DNA from 3 places in the Peribacillus sp. NPDC060253 genome. Region 1 is predicted to be linked to each of the others. Evidence: riboswitches for the same ligand, from Rfam matches in the RefSeq annotation. Region 1 holds a riboswitch; each other region holds the start of a gene.
The links. A riboswitch is a leader RNA that binds a small molecule or an ion and turns the genes downstream of it on or off. The one in region 1 is predicted to bind S-adenosylmethionine.

Region 1 (2,206 bases):
CGTTGAAAGGTTAGTCAAACTAACAAGCCCGGCAATGCTGAATTCAGCGCCTTTTTTTGATTTACTATTTCGGAGCACGACTTGGAGAAGATAATCAATGCCGCCATTATGTCTGATGACAGACACCATTCCTGCAATTAAAATGGCCAGGAAAGAGATTTCATACATTCCCGCCATCCCAACTCCCGTCTTTTGAATGACATCCAACAGTTTATAACTGCCATCCGCCATACCGATCATACCTGCAAAAACAATTCCTGTGGAAAGAACCAGGAACACATTGACACCTGCCAATGCTGTGATCAAAACACCAAGATAAGGAAGGATCTTCACCCAATTATATGAATGTTGGGAGATGGAGGCTTGTTCTCCCATTGTTAAAATTCCTAGGATGGCACATGTGATGATGGCAGCAGGTAACACGATGAAAAAATTCACTTTAAACTTATCCTTCATTTTAGTGCCCTGAGTACGAACTGCCGCTATTGTCGTATCTGATATGAAGGATAGGTTATCACCAAACATCGCACCACCGATAACGGCGGCCATTGAAAGGGCAAGCGAAATATCAGTTTGCTCACTAATTCCCACCCCTATAGGTGCAAGCGCTACAATCGTTCCCATGCTTGTCCCCATTGATAAAGAAATAAAACATGCGATAATGAAAATCCCTATCATTAAAAGATTTTGCGGAAAAACCGCAAGGGCAAGATTCACCGTTGATTCAACTGCCCCCATGCCATTTGCAACTTCTGAAAAAGCGCCGGCCAAAAGGAAAATGATAACCATTAACATAATATTGGAGTCCCCGGCACCTTTACAAAAAATTTCGACCTTTTCATTGAAAGACTCTTTTCGATTCATTGCCAGTGCGGCGGCTGATGCAATTGAAATCGCTACAATCACAGGAAATGAATAAAAATCTTTTGTAATGACCCCTGAACCTATAAATAAAATTAAAAACACGACAAATGGGATCAACGCCCATGGATTCCCTTTATTGTTTGTACTCATGATGAACACCTCTTTTTATTTTTCCCATGACATGTGTCACAGCTCTTATTCTTTTAACAGTTTTCGCAAATATCCCCTATTAAAAGATGATAATATCCCAGTCATGGAAGAATGCTAAAAAAACTGTAAGCAAAAAAAGACCCCTTCTATTAAAAACAAGAAGAGGTCTTTTAATTTATAAAAAACACCCTCCTTATCTTTCAGGCTAGAATCTGCCTGCTGGATTTGGCACAGCACTCCTATTAAGTCTGCTGCCGAGACATCTTCGGGCCAGTCCCTCCGTCTCTCTTGATAAGAAGATCTACATTATATAGTGAAAATAATATCAAATGTCACGAAGTCCTCAGAAAAGCAGCAGGCTGGAAACTTGCCGAAACCACTCTAAGTTTAGATGAGTCCACTTTCTGAAAGTGACATCGAATGTCAAATTGAAAAGCAAATATAAGAGTACAGCATTTTGTTTATTATCGCAAGGTTAAGTTAAAATTATTCCACATGATTAAAAAGGGATTTTTATAAGTGCAGTAAATAAGTTTTATTAACATTACACCCCCTAATATCGCCATTTATTGGGAAGGAACGAATATAAAAAAGAGGTCTAAAGACCTCTCAGCAATTTTTTTGTATTAGGGTAGGTGAATTATTTTTAGTCGAGTTCACATCAGTCGATACTTCAAATGCTTCCATCTGTTCCGAATCGAATGACTTTAAATATTGCTGCAGATAGGCAGGATCATTAATGGATGGATTCAACCAATCTTTTTCATCTTCCGGTTTAAGGATGACAGGCATACGATCATGAATCCTGGACATTAGCTCATTAGGAACGGTTGTTATAACGGAGCATGAATATATACTGATGCCTTCGGGAGATTTCCAGAATTCCCAAAGACCGGCCATTCCAAATGGAGCATGAGTCTTAAGTTTTATTCGCATCGGTATTTTTCGCTCTGGTGTCTTCTTCCATTCATAAAAAGAGTCAGCGACTATCAGGCATCGTTTCTTCTTATACGCATTCTTGAAGCTTGCCTTCTCAGCAATGGTTTCCGCCCTGGCATTGATCATTTTGTAGCCCACTTTTTCGTCTTTTGCCCAAAAAGGAATGAGCCCCCACCGAAGATATCCAAGTCGATTCCTAGTTCCGTCATTAATGACGGAGAGCACGGAGTGGGAAGGTGCAATATTATAGCTG
Region 2 (2,206 bases), on a different contig from region 1:
TCCCGTTCCTACAGCCGTTCCTCCAAGTGCAAGGTTCAATAATTTTTGGCTGCTCTCCTCAATCATCGCCAAGTCTTTTTCAAGCATCGCCTTCCAACCGGAAATTTCTTGTCCTAAAGTTAGTGGAGTTGCATCTTGAAGGTGTGTCCGGCCAATTTTCACGACATCCCAAAATTCTTTTTCTTTTGAATCGAATGTATCACGAAGTGCTTTGATGGCAGGAACCAATTTTTCAGCGACTTCCATGAAGGCTGCAATGTGCATGGCGGTCGGGAATGTATCATTGGAGCTTTGTGCCTTGTTAACATCATCATTCGGGTGAAGAGTTTCAGATTCACCATTTTCTTTTAACCATTCATTCCCTTTGTTAGCGACCACTTCGTTCAGGTTCATATTACTTTGTGTGCCGCTTCCCGTTTGCCAGACCACAAGCGGGAAATGTTCATCAAGCGTACCTTCAAGAATTTCGCCGCAAATCTTAATGATGGCATTTTTTTTCACTTCCGAAATATCACCAAGATCATAGTTCACCTTTGCCGCAGCTTGTTTAACATATGCAAATGCACGTACTAATTCAATTGGCATTTTTTCATTACCGATTTTGAAATTATTGCGGCTTCTCTCAGTTTGTGCTCCCCAATATTTATCAGCAGGAACTTTCACTTCACCCATCGTATCTCGTTCGATTCTGTATTCCATGTGTTCTCCTCCTAAGTTTGCACTATTCATCGAAGACCTTATGTATATGAAATGAATAATGTCGTATTATTTTTCTCTCTATACATTGTACAAATTTTATTATTTTAAAGCAAAAAAACCGTCCAGCTTCCCCTCCCCTTTTTCTAAATAATCCATTTAATATTGCGATTATCCCTGCCCCCCTGCAGATTTTTGATGTTTTTTTAAAATACGTAAAGTGTCGATACCGCTTGGCCCCAACCGACCCAACCCTGCACATCTAAGCAATTTCCTTCCAAAATGTTCTTGACAGTAATTTATATATATAGTAAATTCAAAAGAAATTGAATAATCTAAACTCTTATCGAGAGAGGTAGAGGGAATGGCCCGATGACACCTCAGCAACCTTCATTTGTTTCAAACCAATGAAAAGGTGCTAATTCCACAAGTTTGTGAACTTGGAAGATAAGAAGAATGACTCATCCCCATTTAATCAAAGTCTTCTTCTTAAAGAAGACTTTTTTTTATTTTATATAACTCAAAGGAGCAGTGAAAACTATGTACAAAACCGAAACATATCTTGCTCAATTAGGAAATCGCAGTGAAACGGCGACGGGAACAGTCAATCCGCCGGTATACTTTTCAACAGCTTTCCGCCACGAAGGAATTGGCCAATCGACAGGATTCGATTACACAAGGACAGGTAATCCCACACGACAGCTATTGGAACGATCCATTGCCGATTTGGAAAAAGGCGACCAAGGATATGCCTGCAGTTCAGGAATGGCTGCCATTTCCACGATACTGGCTTTATTTAAATCAGGCGATGCATGGATTGTCAGCGAGGATCTTTATGGCGGTACATATCGACTGTTAGAACAAGGTTTTAAAAAATGGGGGTTGCAGTGTGACTATGTAAACACTTGTTGTTTGGAGGATATCGAGAAAGCCATCACTCCTCACACGAAAGCCATCTTCATCGAAACTCCCACTAACCCCCTTATGCAGCAAACGGACATTAGCGCCGTTGCCGCACTGGCAAAACAATTTAATCTATTGTTAATCGTTGATAACACTTTTTATACGCCTCTTATTCAGCAACCCATCCTGCTTGGCGCGGATATTGTCATTCACAGTGCCACCAAGTATCTAGGTGGTCATAATGATGTACTTGCCGGACTGATCGTGGCTAGCGGCGCGGATTTATGTGAGGCACTTGCCTTCCATCATAATGGTACCGGCGCGGTCTTGAGCCCCTTTGATTCTTGGCTGCTGATGCGCGGAATGAAAACCCTGGCATTGCGGATGGAACGTCATGAAAAGAATGCCAAGATACTTGTAGATTACTTATCGGAACATGATTGTGTAACGGACGTATTGTATCCCGGAAGAGGCGGCATGATTTCATTCCGTATCATTGATGAATCAGCGGTCAACCCATTTTTACAATCGCTCTCATTAATTTCGTTTGCAGAAAGCCTTGGAGGGGTTGAAAGCTTCATCACCTATCCCGCTACACAAACACATG
Region 3 (2,206 bases), on a different contig from region 1:
TTGATTACGCTGTCTATACCGAAATCCTTGATTAGGTCGGGAACCATGCCCGGATGAATACCAGCTGAAGGAACAGGGAAGGCCTTTTTCCAAGAAAGTTCATCTTTTGTCAGAGCTTTTGCAATGGCTAATGTCTCGTCTTTTTCAAGTGCGACATTTCCATAAGGGGATGGGAATAAGGATAAATCTGCACCTGATAGCCTCACTAATTTACCAAGCAATAATGGATAGCCGATTCCATAAAAAGATGAAGAAGCCAACGCTCCGCTAAATGCGGGATGTGCCATGATCGGCAGCTTGATTCGATCATGTTCACGCAAGGCTTGCATTACATCCAAACCATATGTATGAACGTTGAACAATAAAGCATCTGCCCCTGCTTCAGCCGCTTGCTCTGCCTTATCCAATAATTCAAATGTTTTCCCTGATAGATTGACAGCATATAAAGTTCGGTGACCAGTGGTTTCATAGACTTCATTCAATATTCTTTTTCCGGTTTTAATTCGATCGATAAAAGGAGTCTGTTCCTGGTCAAAGAGAATCTCGTCGTCTTTTACAAGATCGACACCTCCTAATGCCTGTTGCTTCAGTTGCTCATTATGGAATGTTAAATCCCGTCCTAACACACCTTTGAAAATGCTCATCACAAGAGGCCGATTATATACTTCAATCTTCTCTCTTATGCCTGCAATACCAAATTGCGGACCAGGAAAAGCCTTGTGAATATCACCGATAAAATCCAAGTCGATCAGTTTAATTTCACCGTCCAATGAAAGTTTACCGAAGACCGTCGTGAGGATTGCGGGTAAATCATTAGAGAAATTCCCTGCTGGATAAGCAATTTTAATGAATGAACGGTACACTTTACGATCAAAATAGCGGTTAGCCTTCTCTTCTTCAGCTAATGGTGTCACAGAGACGACACGTCCCTTATGCTTTTCCAGCTGCTTCTGAACTAAATGGGGCAGGTCCGTCCATGTTCCCACAGTCAAACCCAAGGCAATGCTTTCTGCTTTTTTCTCATGTTTTCCATCAAAATCATGAATTAAGTAAGTAGCGATTATCTCGCTCATCTGATCACTCCTATAACACGTTAGTAGAATCTCGAAGTCATTAACTTTAAATCTCAAATTGGCAAAAGCCCCTTCACAATGAAGAGGCTTTAAAAAGCCATCTTCTTATCTCCCAGCCATTAGCTGCAAGAATTAGCACCGTGCCTTGTGGATTTCAAGAAAATCCGGCGAAGAATTCCGCCCCATTTTACAATGGAATTACGGTCGGTTGCTGGGCTTCATAGGGCTAGTCCCTCCACCTGCTCAAAATAAGAAAACGCTGATATATAGTTATGTTTAAGTATCGAAAGATTAAGAATTTAGTTTGTATTCTGACAGGTAATCCGTACATTGTCAATAGGTTTATGATTATTTAAGGTGGATAACTTCTCCCCCAGTTAAAATATGTTTAATGCGCGTATCCGTTCGACAGCCTCTTTAAGCCGTTCTTCGGAAGTAAGAAGCCCTACCCTGACGTACCCTTCGCCAAATTCACCAAATCCATTTCCAGCAGCTACAGCTACGTGGGCATGCGTTAATAAATAATCCGCAAAACTCTCGGATGTAAACCCTTTTGGTATCTTGAGCCAGGCAAAAAAAGAGGCGTCCGGAGCTTTGACATCCCAGCCGATGGCCTGTAATCCCTCAATGAAAACATTCCTTCGCCCCTCGTATTTCTTCACTAACTCCTCTACACAACTCTGCGAGTCAAGTAAAGCACTTGCCGCTGCTTCTTGTATCGCCGGGAAGAGACTCACATAAAGATGGTCTTGCAAAAGCTCAAGCGCTTCTATGACACTTTTATTCCCAACTGCGAAGCCGACTCTCCACCCTGCCATATTATATGTTTTCGATAGTGTATATATCTCAATTCCTATATCCTTCGCTCCCTCAGCTTGGAGAAAACTTATCGGTTTTTTCCCTTCAAATCCTATCGCCCCATATGCAAAATCGTGGACCACACAAATGGAATGCTCTTTTGCGCAGGAGACCGTTTCCTCAAAGAAACTTAAAGTTGCAGATGCACCAGTAGGATTATTCGGATAGTTCAAGAACATCATTTTTGCTTTATCAAGCACGTCACTATGTATATCTTTGTAATCCGGAAGAAAACCATTTTCTTCTGTCAGCGGCATGACTTCCGTTTTTGCCTG

Region 2: it holds a riboswitch for S-adenosylmethionine, as region 1 does, so the genes downstream of both, ACFWE9_RS22290 (methionine biosynthesis PLP-dependent protein) here and ACFWE9_RS24270 (Na+/H+ antiporter NhaC family protein) in region 1, are expected to answer to the same signal.
Region 3: it holds a riboswitch for S-adenosylmethionine, as region 1 does, so the genes downstream of both, mtnW (2,3-diketo-5-methylthiopentyl-1-phosphate enolase) here and ACFWE9_RS24270 (Na+/H+ antiporter NhaC family protein) in region 1, are expected to answer to the same signal.

Annotation. Positions count from the first base shown of each region.
Region 1 is NZ_JBHXAS010000159.1:3,662-5,867, forward strand. It holds gene ACFWE9_RS24270 (Na+/H+ antiporter NhaC family protein) at 1-1,014, opposite strand, end outside; SAM riboswitch class I at 1,205-1,312, opposite strand; gene ACFWE9_RS24275 (SOS response-associated peptidase) at 1,624-2,206, opposite strand, start outside.
Region 2 is NZ_JBHXAS010000123.1:8,162-10,367, reverse strand. It holds gene fumC (class II fumarate hydratase) at 1-699, opposite strand, end outside; SAM riboswitch class I at 1,037-1,150, shown strand; gene ACFWE9_RS22290 (methionine biosynthesis PLP-dependent protein) at 1,237-2,206, shown strand, end outside.
Region 3 is NZ_JBHXAS010000019.1:20,160-22,365, forward strand. It holds gene mtnW (2,3-diketo-5-methylthiopentyl-1-phosphate enolase) at 1-1,073, opposite strand, end outside; SAM riboswitch class I at 1,176-1,328, opposite strand; gene ACFWE9_RS07505 (pyridoxal phosphate-dependent aminotransferase) at 1,451-2,206, opposite strand, start outside.